3 regions of the Massilia orientalis genome follow, and region 2 is predicted to be linked to each of the others. Evidence: riboswitches for the same ligand, from Rfam matches in the RefSeq annotation. Region 2 holds a riboswitch; each other region holds the start of a gene.
What was found. Region 2 has a riboswitch for thiamine pyrophosphate ahead of thiC (phosphomethylpyrimidine synthase ThiC). Riboswitches for the same ligand answer to the same signal wherever they lie in the genome.

Region 1: it holds a riboswitch for thiamine pyrophosphate, as region 2 does, so the genes downstream of both, QPK29_RS16725 (TonB-dependent siderophore receptor) here and thiC (phosphomethylpyrimidine synthase ThiC) in region 2, are expected to answer to the same signal.
Region 3: it holds a riboswitch for thiamine pyrophosphate, as region 2 does, so the genes downstream of both, QPK29_RS03545 (D-amino acid dehydrogenase) here and thiC (phosphomethylpyrimidine synthase ThiC) in region 2, are expected to answer to the same signal.

The regions. Positions count from the first base shown of each region.
Region 1 is NZ_JASNRB020000009.1:249,233-253,985, forward strand. It holds gene QPK29_RS16720 (AAA family ATPase) at 1-353, shown strand, start outside; gene QPK29_RS16725 (TonB-dependent siderophore receptor) at 409-2,541, opposite strand; TPP riboswitch at 2,627-2,726, opposite strand; gene QPK29_RS16730 (iron-containing alcohol dehydrogenase) at 2,799-3,956, opposite strand; gene QPK29_RS16735 (DUF535 family protein) at 4,032-4,753, opposite strand, start outside.
Region 2 is NZ_JASNRB020000004.1:151,077-155,829, forward strand. It holds gene QPK29_RS07035 (MOSC domain-containing protein) at 1-813, opposite strand, end outside; gene QPK29_RS07040 (LysR family transcriptional regulator) at 860-1,765, opposite strand; gene QPK29_RS07045 (alpha/beta fold hydrolase) at 1,867-2,643, shown strand; TPP riboswitch at 2,691-2,794, shown strand; gene thiC (phosphomethylpyrimidine synthase ThiC) at 2,993-4,753, shown strand, end outside.
Region 3 is NZ_JASNRB020000002.1:325,189-329,941, forward strand. It holds gene QPK29_RS03525 (NAD(P)/FAD-dependent oxidoreductase) at 1-181, opposite strand, end outside; gene QPK29_RS03530 (hypothetical protein) at 261-764, opposite strand; gene QPK29_RS03535 (hypothetical protein) at 943-1,614, shown strand; gene QPK29_RS03540 (hypothetical protein) at 1,680-1,808, shown strand; TPP riboswitch at 1,900-2,004, shown strand; gene QPK29_RS03545 (D-amino acid dehydrogenase) at 2,099-3,364, shown strand; gene QPK29_RS03550 (DEAD/DEAH box helicase) at 3,410-4,666, shown strand.

The DNA of each region.
Region 1 (4,753 bases), on a different contig from region 2:
TGATGACGGCCGTGTACAGCCGCATCTACTGGGGTCGCGTGCCGCCGGACCTGCTCGCCCTGGAAGCGGAACACGACTACGCGTTCACGCTCGTCGCGGCGCCCGATCTGCCATGGGTGCCGGATGGGTTGCAGCGCGAGTCGGAGGAGGTGAGGCAGCGCGTGCATGCGCAGCTCGTGGACGTGCTGGATACGCGGGGAATTCCGTTTGCGCTGCTGACGGGGGAGCTGGACGCGCGGGTGCGGCAGGTGGAAGCATTGATAGGACCACCCGACGCCCGTCGTTCCCGCGACAGCGGGAACCCATGCCGAGCTACTGAATCCGGTCCCTCGGATACAACGCGATCTGTTTAAACGGGCAGACTCCGGAGAGTCGGCATGGGCCCCCGCTTTCGCGGGGGCGACGAGGTCAGAAGTCGAACTGCGCCGACGCCCGGAACGTCCTCGGCGCGCCCGGCAACAGATAGCCGCCCAGCGCCGGCGTCACATCGCGCCAGTAGAACTTGTCGAACAGGTTCTCCGCCCGAGCACGCAAGGTGACGTTCGTCGTGCCCCATTTCAGGCCGTACGACGCGCCCACGCCGAACACGTGGTAGTCCGGCACGAACACGGTGTTCTCGACGTCGAACGCCTTCTTGCCCGAGTACTGCCACGTGCCGTCCAGCTTCAGGCCCGGGATCGCGGCGACGGCGTACTGCACCCATGCCGTCGACTTGAACGCGGGGACGTCCGTCACGCGCTTGCCGTCGATGCTCGCCTGGCCCGTGCCTTCCTGGCGGGTGTTCAGCGCCATCAGCGACACGCTCCAGTCCAGCGCCGGCGTCGCCCGGCCCTGGGCGGTCAGCTCGATGCCGCGGTGCGTCTCACGCCCGTTGCGGACGAACGTGTTGTTCGCGTTCGTGTATTCCAGGCCCTGGCGGATCTGGAACAGCGCGGCCGACAGGTTCAGGCCATTGTCCAGCGCGGCCTTGGCGCCGATCTCGACCTGGTGCGAACGCTGCGGCGCCAGCACCGAATTCTCATTCGTCGTCTGCATCGGCGCGATGCCGCCGTGCTGCAGGCCGTGGCTGACGGCGGCGTACACGTTCCAGTCGCGCGCGGGGCTGAAGACGAGGCCCACGTTCGGCAGCAGGAACGAGTCGTCGGCGTGTACGTAGCCGGTGGCGTCGTCGACGAATTCGCTGCGCTTGATCTGGACGTGGCGCAGGCCCGCGTGCAGGGTCAGCTGGTTCGTCAGGCTCACGATGTCCTGCGCGAACACGGCGCGTTCCTCGTCGCTGCGGCGCTCGAACACGGGGCCCGTCACGCGGTCGGCCGGCACGTGCGGCGTCACGAGCGGGTGCCAGATGTTGCTGTAGCCGACGTAGTCGTAGACGTAGTCGCCGAAGCTGTCGTGGCGCTCCGAATACGACGCGCCCAGCGTGAGCGCGTGGCGCAGCGCGCCGGTCGCGAATTTACCCTGCACCTGCGCCTGCACGCCCCACGGCGACTTGCGCTCGCCCGTGCTCTGGTAGTCGTAGACGTCGTAGTCGCCGTTGCCGCAGTAGCCCGGATAATAGCCCGCGCCCTCGTTGCTGCAGCCGTAGGGGAACGCGGTGAAGTCGTCGCGCTTGAACCAGTGCTTGTTGCCGGACACGGTGGCGGTCCAGTCCTGCGCCAGCTTGTATTCGAAGCGCAGGCCCACGTTGCTGTCCTTGGTCGTGACGGGGCGCGTCCACGGCTGGTCGTTCAGCAGCATCTTGGCCGACACGCCGGTCGGCAGCGTCGTACCCTGGATCAGCTGGAAGCCGGGCGCCGTGATCTGGGCCTTGCGCTGGTAGTCCATGTCCAGCTGCAGCAGCGCATCCGGCGTGATCTGCCAGTCGAAGGCGGCCGACACGAACTGGCGGTCGCCGTTCGCGCCGCGCACGTAAGGATGCAGGTCGGCGGCGGCCGCGTTGATGCGGTAGCCGAAACGGCGGTCCTCGAAGCGGCCGCCGAGATCGACGGTGCCGTACAGGGTGCCGCGCTCGGACACTTCAACCGTCGCGGAACGCAGCGGTGCATTCGTCGGGCGCTTGGTCACGTAGTTGACGATGCCGCCCGGCGTGGCGATGCCGGCCGTGAGGCCCGCGAGGCCCTTCAGGATTTCGAAGCGTTCCTTGTTCTCCAGCGGAATCTGCGTGTCGCCCGGGATCGCGAAGCCGTCCTTGCGATAGCTGTAGTTGTTGTCGAGGGCGAAGCCCCGGATGGAGAATTGCTCGGCATAGCCGACGGCGTTGTAGGCGTCGGCGACGGATGCGTCGAAGCGCACCGCCTCGGTCGTCGAGCGGATCGACAGGTCCTGCATCTGCGTGCGGCCCATGGAGACGATGGAGGCCGGGGTGTCGAACAGCGACGCTTCGCCGAAGCCGCCGACGCTGGCGCGGTCGACGGCGATGAAGCGGTTGCCCGTCACGACGACTTCGGCGACGGGGTGGGTGGTGTCCTGGGCATGTGCGTTCGCGATGAAGGCTTGCGCGATGGCGTACGCGACTGCGGTGTACTTCAAATGACGGTTCATGGTTTGCTCGTTTTCGCGCGCCGGCGATGGGCGCGCTGCTTTTTCTTAAAAGCCGGAGCCAACGGGGGGAAGGGCAAACAAGGATGGGAACTGCGTTGCGCTTTCCTTCGCTGGCATTATCCAGATCAGGTACGAAGGGTATCTCTCACCCGGGAAGCGAACTCCCAGGACCCCTAGCGAAGGCGCGAGTGTAGCACAACGCGCCTTGTCGTGATGCTTCAGCCAATAGACATGTTGTAAAGCGGATGGTTCCGCGCTCAGGCGGCCCCTTCCAGCGCCGCGCGCGCCACGTCCAGCGTGACCTCGCCGGTCTCGCCCATGCGCGTCATGCCATGCGCTTCCAGTGCGGCAATCACGGCCGGGATCGCATCGCGGCCCAGGCCATAGTCGGACAGCTTTGTCCCTACGCCCATGGCGCGGAAGAAATCTTCCGTGCGGGCGATGGCCGCCTCGATGCGCGCATCCTCGTCGCCCGTGCGGAGATCCCACACGCGGGCCGCGTATTGCAGCAGTTTCTCCCGCTTGGCCGCGCGGCGCACGCGCAGCATCGACGGCAGCACGATCGCCAGCGTCTGCGCGTGGTCGAGGCCGTACAGCGCGGTCAGCTCGTGGCCGATCGTGTGCGTGGACCAGTCCTGTGGCACGCCGGTGCCGATCAGGCCGTTCAAGGCCAGCGTGGCCGTCCACATCAGGTTGGCGCGTACATCGTAGTTCTCCGGCGCGGCCAGCGCCCGCGGACCGTCCTCGACGAGCGTCAGCAGCAAACCTTCCGCAAAGCGGTCCTGTACCTTGGCCTGGGCCGGGACCGTCATGTACTGCTCCATCACGTGGACGAACGCGTCGACGACGCCGTTGCCCACCTGGCGCGCGGGCAGCGTGTAGGTGCGGGTCGGGTCGAGCACGGCAAACTGCGGGTACACGGTGCGCGAGACGAACGCGAATTTTTCCTGCGTGCGCTTGCGTGTGATGACGGCGGCCGCGTTCATCTCGGACCCGGTCGCCGGCAGGGTCAGCACGACGCCGATGGGCAGCGCCGCGCGCACGTTCTTCGCGTGCTGTTCGAGGATGGTCCACGGATCGGCGTCGAGCAGGGCGCCCGCCGCGACGAACTTGGTGCCGTCGATGACGGAGCCGCCGCCCACGGCCAGCAGGAAGTCCACGCGTTCGCGGCGGACGAGCGCGATCGCTTCGGATAACGTTTCGACCGTGGGATTCGGCTCGATGCCGCCGAACTCGAACACGGTGCGGCCGGCCAGCGCGGCCATCACGGCGTCGAACGTGCCGTTGGCGCGGATGCTGCCGCCGCCGTACAGCACGAGGACGCGCGCCTCGGACGGCACCAGCTTGCCGATGCGCTCGATCTGGCCGTCGCCGAACAGGATGCGGGTGGGATTATGAAAGTCGAAGTTGTGCAAGGTGATCCTCTGGTTTTGCTCAGAGGATCATTATCGCGCAGGTGTCCTGCCGGCGTGGGCCAGGCCGGCAGGCTTTCAGGCCGGTTCGGGCACCGCGGCCGGATGCGCCACGTGCGCGCGCGCATGCAGCAGATGGCGCTGGATGACGGCGCGGGACGCGTCACCGATCAGCCGCCAGTGTTCGCGCCGCAGCGCCGCGCGCTTGCGGTGCTTGGACGGCATCTCGGACAACGGCTTCACGTAGAACGGCAGCGGGATCAGGTAGCCGTCGCGCCCCGGCATGTCCTCGCCGCCGAGGATCTTCCAGAAGCCGTCATACGCGTTGGCAAAATGTTTTTCCGGATCGGGATCGTAGGCGATGTGCGCTTCGCTGCGGATCGCGACGACCTTGTCCATGCCGAGCGCCAGCGCGATGCCCTGCATGGCCGCGAAGCAGAAGAAGCTGGGCGAGTTGTTCGGGAAGACCCGTTCGAACGCTTCGAACGCGGCGCCGGAATCGATCCAGCGGCCCTGGTTGCGCGCGATGAACGGGACGACGGGCATGTTGACGCCCACCATGTCGCCTTCCAGCCAGCTGAAGGACAGGCGGTGCAGGCATTTGCCGTCCGCGATGAGGGCGAGGGTGAGGTCGCCTTCGGCATTGCTGCGCGACGCCATCTCGAGCTGGATCATGAACGTGCTGCCCTCGGCCTCCTGCTGCCACAGGGGCAGGCAGCGCTGGCCGTAGACGGCGTCCAGGTAGCTGTCGTTGAACGTCGTTTCTTCGAACCGGTAATGGCTCAGCACGGCCTGCACGC
Region 2 (4,753 bases):
GAGATGCAGCTCGTTGCCGGCGCCCGCCGTCACGATGCAGTTCATGCCCAGGCACACGGCGCCTTCCATGCGCGGATTGGCGCGGTAGGTCTGCAGAATGTCGAGCGGGTCCGGGCCCGGAATGCCCGTCGCCTGGTCGACGGACGGGATCGGGCAGCGCGCGCACGGCTTCACGGGACGGATCTCCACGTCGCCGATCGTGAGCGTCGCGAGAAAATCCTCTTCGCAGGCATCGATGCCGTCGACGACGAGGTTCGGACGGAAGCGGTCCATCTGCAGCGTATGGCGACCGGCCGCGACGAGGCGGGCGTTGAGGTCGTCCAGCGACGCCTGGCCGATCAGCAGCAGCGGGTAGCCGTCGGCGAAACGCGTCTGCGCTTCCACGCCGTTCGTCCACTTGGTGCTCGTCGGGCGCACGACGTCGCGGTGGAAACGCACGAGCCGGCACGGGGTTGTCAACACGTTCGAAAACCAGTCCGCCGCCGCGTCGCCGCAATCGGCGGCGTCCACCGTGTCGTCCCAGATCTTCACCGTGCGTGTCGGCGCGGACTCGTCCCATGCAAGCGGCAGGACCAGCGGGTCCATGCCGGGCGCATGAACACGCAGCCTGTCGCCATCCGGCAGCGGCCGGACCAGCGCCATGCGCGGATGCTCGCGCTGCGTGAGGAACTGGCCGTCTTCCGTCACCAGCATCCATTCGCGGTCGTGCACGCCCAGCGCGAACAGGCCGGATTCGAGCACGGTGGCGGACCGGACGGCGATGCCGGCGCAGGATTTAATCGGGTACAGGAGCAGATGGGTCAGGGTGGCCATGGAATGCGGGTACGGGGCGGGTTGGAACAACGCCGACAGTATCGCATCAAACGCCGTTCGTGCCCACCGGTCGTGCGAAGTGGCTGGCGAGGAAATCGATCAGCAGGCGCAGCTTCTTCGACATATGGCGCTTGCTCAGGTACAGAGCGTGGATGTCGAGCGCGCCGCTGGCGAAGTCCGCCAGGATTGGCACGAGCTCGCCGGCCGCGACCGACTGTGCGAGCGCGAATGCCGGACCGAACACGATGCCCAGGCCCTCGCGCGCGGACTGGCAGGCCAGCGCCACCGAATTCGTCCGCAGCGGGCCGTCGACCCGGACCGTGACCGGCCCGCCGTCGACCTCGTACCACCATTCGCCCGGCGTCGTCACGCTGCTCAGGTACAGGCAGCGGTGCGCGGCCAGGTCGGACGGATGCGCAGGCGTGCCGTGGCGCGCGAGGTAGGCCGGGGCCGCGCACGTGAGCATCGGACTGGTGCCGAGCCGGCGCGCGACGAGCGAGGAATCCGGCAGACGGCCGACGCGCAGCGCCAGGTCGAAGCCTTCGCCGGCGAGGTCGGCGAAGCGGTCCGTCAGCTCGACGTCGAGCACGATCTCCGGATAGCGGTCGAGGAAATCGGCGAGCGCGGGCGCCAAGTACTGCTCGCCAAACGCGACGGGCGCAGTCAGGCGCAGCAGGCCACGCGGCACGGCTTGCAACTGCATCGCCTCGCGGTTGGCCTCTTCGATATCGCTCAGGATCTGCGTGCAGCGCCGGAAGTAATTCTCGCCGGCCTCCGTCAGCGCCAGCTTGCGTGTGGTGAGCGTCAGCAGGCGCACGCCCAGGCTGTGCTCCAGGCCGCGCAGGTGCTTGCTCACCATCGCGTGCGACAGCCCGAAATGGCGCGCCGCCGCCGCGAGGCTGCCGTCCTCGACGCTCCTGACGAATACGGCCATGCTGGTCACTCGGTCCATGCGATCTCCTACCTGAAGTGTCAGATGATGCCACGAAATACCGGATTATCGTACGATCCGGAGGAAGCTACAGTGCTGCTTCCTTCGACACAGGAGCTGCAATGACACTGGATTTCGAAACCTCGGGCAGCGGCGCGACCGCCCTGCTCTACCTGCACTACTGGGGCGGCTCGGCGCGCACGTGGCGGCCCGTGATCGACGCCCTGCCGGACGACTACCTGCACGTCGCCGTGGACCTGCGCGGCTGGGGCGATTCTCCCAAGCCGGACGCGGGCTACGGCCTGGCCGACATGGCAGCCGACGTGCTCGGCGTGATCGACACCCTGGCACTGGAACGCTATGTCCTCGTCGGCCACTCGATGGGCGGCAAGGTCGCGCAATACGTAGCAAGCGACCGCCCGGCGGGGCTCCTCGGCCTCGTCCTCGTAGCGCCGTCGCCGCCGCTGCCTCTGCCGCTCGACACGGCGCAGCGCACCGCCATGACGCACGCCTACGACGATGCGGCCTCGATCGGCGCCACGCTCGACCACGTGCTGACGGCGGGCCCGCTGCCGCCTGCGCTGCGCAACCAGGTCGTCGAGGACAGCCTGCGCGGAGCGCCGGCTGCGAAGCGGGCATGGCCGCATGAGGCGATGGCGGAGGACATCACGGACCGGGCGCGCCGGATCGGCGCGCCGGTGACGATAGTTTCCGGCGAACTGGATCGCGTCGACCCGCCGGCGGCGCTGCTCACACACTTGCTGCCATTCATCCCACATGCGGTCCTGGAAACCGTGCCGGGACGCGGCCACCTGCTGCCGCTGGAGGCGCCGCGGGCCGTCGCGCATGCGATCCGGCGCGTAATGACCGATCCGATGCCGCGTTTGCAAAGCACATAAAACCCGCGTACACTCCGTCCCGTCGTTTCGTGGACTGCACGAAACGACGCCAATGCTAGGGGTCCTGCGCCGTCATCAACGGCGTGGGTGAGAAATACCCTCTGAACCTGATCTGGATAATGCCAGCGAAGGGAAGCTCGAAAAGTCTACGTGCACGTCGTTCGCACTACGCATCTTCGTACTCCTCCAGCTGGATCGCCGATCTTTCGGGGCACTCCCAAACCTGTTACGCGTTGCATTTTTGTCCTGCGATGCTCGCTGTACTCTCGTACAGCTGCGCTTCTCTGACAAAACTGCGGCCGCTCGCGACGGTTTTGAAGTGCCCCTTAGTGACCAACAAGGAGTGCACTTGAACGCCGATCCGAAATTCCTCTCCGCCAGCGCCACCGTCGACGCCGCCGCTGTCGCGCCGCTGCCCAATTCCCGCAAGGTCTACGTGACGGGCAGCCGCCCGGACATCCGCGTGCCGATGCGCGAGATCACCCAGTCCGACACGCCCGCATCGTTCGGCCATGAACCGAATCCGCCCGTGTGGGTCTACGACACGTCGGGTCCGTACACCGATCCGGAAGCGCAGATCGACATCCGCTCCGGCCTGGCCCCGCTGCGCGCCGACTGGATCCGCGAGCGCGGCGACACCGAAGAACTGGCCGGCCCGTCGTCGCACTACGGCGTCGAACGCCTGAACGACCCGAAGCTGGCCGAACTGCGTTTCAACCTGCAGCGCAAGCCGCGCCGGGCACTCCCCGGCCGCAACGTCACGCAGATGCATTACGCGCGCCAGGGCATCATCACGCCCGAGATGGAATACGTTGCGATCCGCGAAAACCTGCGCCGCCAGGAATACCTCGCCGCGATGGAAGCGGCCGGCCCCACCGGCAAGCGCATGGCGCAGATGATCGGCCGCCAGCATCCGGGCCAGTCGTTCGGCGCCAGCATTCCCCGTGAAATCACCCCGGAATTCGTGCGCGACGAGATCGCGCGGGGCCGCGCCATTCTGCCGAACAACATCAACCACCCGGAATCGGAGCCGATGATCATCGGCCGCAACTTCCTCGTGAAGATCAACGCGAACATCGGCAACTCCGCCGTGACGTCGTCGATCGGCGAGGAAGTCGAGAAGATGACGTGGGCCACGCGCTGGGGCGGCGACACCGTGATGGACCTGTCGACCGGCAAGCATATCCACGAGACGCGCGAATGGATCATCCGCAACAGCCCCGTCCCCATCGGCACGGTGCCGCTGTACCAGGCGCTGGAAAAGGTGAACGGCAAGGCCGAGGACCTGACGTGGGACATCTACCGCGACACGCTGATCGAACAGGCGGAGCAAGGCGTCGACTACTTCACCATCCACGCCGGCGTGCGTCTCGCCTACGTGCCGATGACCGCGAACCGCCTGACGGGCATCGTCTCGCGCGGCGGCTCGATCATGGCCAAGTGGTGCCTCGCCCACCACAAGGAATCGTTCCTGTACACGCGTTTCGAAGAGATCTGCGAGATCATGAAGGCGTACGACGTCGCGTTCAGCCTGGGCGACGGCCTGCGTCCCGGCTCGATCTACGACGCCAACGACGAAGCGCAGCTGTCCGAACTGAAGACGCTCGGCGAGCTGACGCAGGTCGCGTGGAGGCACGACGTGCAGGTGATGATCGAGGGCCCGGGCCACGTGCCGCTGCAGCTCATCAAGGAAAACATGGACCTGCAGCTGGAGCAGTGCCACGAGGCGCCGTTCTACACGCTCGGACCGCTCACGACCGACATCGCACCGGGCTACGACCACATCACGTCCGGCATCGGCGCCGCCAACATCGGCTGGTACGGCACCGCGATGCTGTGCTACGTGACGCCGAAGGAGCACCTCGGCCTGCCCGACAAGGACGACGTCAAGGACGGCATCATCACGTACAAGATCGCGGCGCACGCGGCCGACCTGGCCAAGGGCCATCCGGGCGCGCAGATCCGCGACAACGCGCTGTCGAAAGCCCGCTTCGAATTCCGCTGGGAAGACCAGTTCAATCTCGGCCTCGATCCGGACAAGGCGCGTTCCTTCCACGACGAGACCCTGCCGAAGGATGCGGCCAAGGTGGCGCACTTCTGCTCGATGTGC
Region 3 (4,753 bases), on a different contig from region 2:
ACAGGCCTTCCTGGTGGATGTCCAGCGTGCCGGCCGCCACCTCGTGCAGCGACGGTTTCCACACGTGGTACAGCCGGCTGTCGACCAGCGTCACCTTGTCCGGACCGAGTTTGCGGCCCAGTTTGCAGGCCAGCTCCAGTCCGCCAGCCCCGCCGCCCACGATCACGATATCGCTTTGCAAGCCTGCCTCCGTCGGTCGCGCCCGTCGCCGGGCTCACGCAGGCAGTTTACTACGGGGCGGCGAAACCGCCCGGCACGGATCAGTCGTGGCCGTGTCCGTGGCCCTTGCCGTGACCGTTGCCGTGGCCGTGGCCATTGCCGTGGCCGTGACCGCGGTCCCAGTCGCCGTGGCCGCGGTCGTCGCGGTACTCGACGCGCTCGACGACACGCACTTCGCGCGGGCCGCCGCGGTAGTCGCCGCGGTAGCCGACATGCTCGCGGTAGCGCGGCACATAGGTGTTCGTGTACCACTCGTCGCGCACGAACAGGACCGGACGGCCGCAGGCGCCGTAGCGGCCGCAGTACCTGGCCCAGTGCTTGCGGTGGCCCGGCGGCACGCGCAGGTACACGGGCTCCGCGACGTAGTGCGGCGCCGGCGTGATGATCACCGGCTGCGGCGCGTACACGACGGGACGCGGCACGTAATCGCCGATGTCGATGCGGCCATAGAAGCCGGGCTGGCCGATGCTGACGGAGACGTTGGTCTGCGCCAGGGCCGGGAGGGAGGCGGCGCACAGCGCCACGCCGAAGATCAGGGCTTTCATAGGATGACCTCGTTGTAATGTTTAAATGAAGTTTATCAAACGAAATCATATGCACAATTCGCTGCAACACCTGCTTACATTGTCGTTCCGGGCGGGATTACAACAAACCGCAGCGCAACAATTCCACTGCGGTAAGTGCGCAGCTACAATCGCGGCCTCAACCACTGAAAGGCTATCGATGTTCGCGAAATACACCGTGCTGGCCACGGCCGCCCTGCTGGCGGCGGGTGCCGCCAACGCGCAGGTCGGCGCAACGGCCGACGTCGGCTCCACCGGCGTGGGCTTCCACGTCGTCGTGCCGATGGAAACCTATTTGAACGGGCGCTTCGGCGTCAACTACTTCCGCCACGACTTCGACAAGACGTCCGGCGGCGTCGACTACGACATCAAGGGCAAGCTGCAGACGTTCGACGTGCTGTTCGACTGGTACCTGACCGAAGGCAGCAACTTCCACCTGACCGGTGGCCTCGTCTACAACGGCAACAAGTTCAATGCGAAGGCAAAGCCGAACGGCCTCGGCGGCTTCACGCTGAACGGCCACGCGTACACGGCCGCCGACGTCGGCCTGCTGACGGGCCGCATCGACTACCGCAAGGCGGCGCCCTACCTCGGCATCGGCTGGGGCAACGCGCTGGCCCGCTCGTCGCGCTGGACCACGAACATCGATCTCGGCGTCTTCTACCAGGGCAATCCGAACGTCCAGCTGGCCAGCGTCGGCTGCACGGTGTCGAACACGGTCTGCAAGACCCTCGCCAACGACGTCGCCGTGGAACGCCTGCGCCTGCGCGACGACGTCGATGCGTTGAAGGTCTATCCGGTCGTGCGCGCGAGCATCGGCTACCAGTTCTGACGATGTGACCGGCGCGCCGCGCGCCGCGGCGTTGCGCTACGATGCCGCCAAAGGAGGCGCACATCATGAACCATCGCGCACGCTGGAGCCTGCTGCTCCTGGCCTGCCTCATGCTGGTGGCCTGCCAGGACCGGCGCGAACCGGTGAAACCCACCGTCGTGCTGGCCTCGGCCGCCATCGCCGTCACGGCCTGACCGCGCGCCTGCCGCGCGGCCTTCCCCACTTCCGGCCCCACCGCGGGCCGGTGTCCCGTTGCATCCTCGTGTTAGAATCTTCCCTGCCATAAGGCAACGCTAGGGGTCCTGCAGCCGCCACCGCGGCTGCGGGTGAGAAACACCCTCCGAACCTGATCTGGGTAATGCCAGCGAAGGGAAGCATGCGGATTCCGGTCGCGCACCGGCTCCGGTACTCCCTTGCCGGCTCCACCCGTCGCACTTACGAGGAGCCGCATGCATCATCCCGATATCGACCCGGTCGCGCGTCCATGAACGTGATCGTCCTGGGCGCCGGCGTCGTCGGCACGGCATCCGCCTGGTATCTCGCAGACGCCGGCCACGACGTCACCGTCATCGAACGCCGGAGCGGCGCCGCGCGGGAGACGAGCTTCGCCAACGGCTGCCAGATCTCCGTCTCGCACGCCGAACCGTGGGCCACGCCCGCCGGCCTGCTGAAGGTCGTGCAGTCCCTGGGCCGCGCCGATGCGCCGCTGCTGTTCCGCCTGCAGGCGGACCCGCTGCAATGGCGCTGGTGCCTGCAGTTCGTGCGCGAATGCGCGCCCGGCCGCGTGGCCGCCAACCTGCGCCGGATCGTCGCCATGGCCGAGTACAGCCGCCGCAGCCTGCAGGCGCTGCGTGCGCGCACCGGCATCGAGTACGACAGCCTCACGCGCGGCATCCTGCACTTCTATACGGACGCACGGGAATTCGAGCGGGCCTGCCATGCGGCCGCCGCGATGCGCGACCTGGGCTGCCCGCGCATGACGGTCGATGCCGACGAGGCCGTGCGGATCGAGCCGGCCCTCGCGACCGTGCGCCGCAAGCTCGTCGGCGCCGACTTCACGGCCACCGACGAATCGGGCGACGTCCACCGCTTCACGACGCAGCTCGCGGCGCGCGGCGCGGCGGCCGGCATCCGTTTCACCTACAACACGACCGTCACGCGCCTGCTGGCCGAAGGCGGCCGCATCCGCGGCGTGGAAATCATCGATGCGGATGGCCGGCATCGCGTGCTATACGCGGACGCCGTCGTCGTCGCCCTGGGCAGTTTTTCCGTCGGCCTGCTGGCGCCGCTGGGCATCCGGCTGCTGATCTATCCGGGCAAGGGATATTCCGCCACCTACCCCATCCTCGACCCGGACGCGGCGCCCACGGTCTCGCTGACGGACGACGGCCACAAGCTCGTGTTCTCGCGCCTCGGCGACCGCCTGCGCGTGGCCGGCACGTGCGAACTGAACGGCTACACGCGCGACTTGAACCCCGTGCGCTGCGACGCGATCACGCGCCGCGTGCGCGCGCTGTTCCCGGACGCCTGCGACTACGCCAACCCGACCTACTGGGCGGGCCTGCGCCCGCTGACGCCGTCGAACGTCCCGTACATCGGCCGCACGCGGTTCGCGAACCTGTACCTGAACACGGGGCATGGGACGCTGGGCTGGACGATGGGCTGCGGGTCGGGGCGGGCGATCGCGGACATCGTGTCGGGGAGGCGGCCGGACGTCGACTTCGCATTTACCGGCGGTTTCCAGGCTTAGCGGTTACACTGTCGCCTTTCGAAAAGAATAGCCGCTTCCGCCACCATGTCGTTCGCATCGCTCGGCCTGATCGACCAGATCACGCGCACCCTCGCCTCGCTGTCCTACACCACGCCCACCGCCGTCCAGGCGCAGGCGATACCCGCCGTGCTGGCCGGACGCGACGTCATGGCGGCCGCCCAGACAGGCACCGGCAAGACGGCCGGCTTCGCCCTGCCCCTGCTGCAGCGGCTCGTGATGGACGGCGCGCAGGTGGCGGCCAATTCGGCGCGTTCCCTGATCCTCGTGCCGACGCGCGAACTGGCCGAACAGGTGCACGAGAGCGTGCGCGCCTACGGGGCCGGACTGCCGCTGCGCACGATGGTCGCGTACGGCGGCGTCAGCATCAATCCGCAGATGATGCGCCTGCGTAAAGGCGTCGACGTCCTCGTCGCCACGCCGGGCCGCCTGCTCGACCTGCAGCGCCAGAACGCGGTGCGCTTCAACCAGGTGCAGACGCTCGTGCTGGACGAAGCGGACCGCATGCTCGATCTCGGCTTTGCGCGCGACATCGACAACCTGCTCGCGCTGCTGCCGAAACGCCGCCAGACCCTGCTCTTCTCCGCCACCTTCTCCGATCCGATCCGGGCGCTCGCGACGAAGCTGCTGGTCGATCCGGTCAGCATCGAGGCCACGCCGCGCAACACGACCGTGAAGGCGATCCGCCAGTGGATCGTCCCCGTCGACAAGAAGCGCAAGCCGGACCTGTTCCTGCACCTACTGAAGCGCCACGGCTGGCCGCAGGTCCTCGCGTTCGTGAAGACCCGCAAGGGCGTCGACCAGCTCGTCGACCTGCTCGACGCGAAAGGCATCGCGGCCGACTCGATCCACGGCGACAAACCGCAGCCCGCCCGCCTGCGCGCGCTCGACCGCTTCAAGGCGGGCGAGGTGCGCGTGCTGGTGGCGACCGACGTCGCCGCGCGCGGCCTGGACATCGAGGAACTGCCGGTCGTCGTCAACGTCGACCTGCCCATCGTGGCGGAAGACTACGTGCACCGCACGGGCCGCACGGGCCGCGCGGGGGCGTCCGGCGACGCGGTGTCGCTCGTGTGCGCGGACGAAGTCCAGCAGCTGGCCGCCATCGAGGCGCTGACGCAGCAGGCCTTGCAGCGCCAGGAGGAAGCCGGTTTCGAGCCCGAGCACCGCGTGCCGCAGACAAATGCGGCCGGGCAGGTCGTCAAGAAGCCGAAGAAGCCAAAGAAACCGAAGGGCACCGACCGCGACGCGCCCGTCGTGCAGGAAGACGTGCGATTCAGGCGCTGACCGGATCGCGCACGTCCGGCAAGGCAAGATGGCGCGCCTGCGCACGATCAGTTCAGCGATCTTGCCTCCGTTCGTTTGTCGCACCGA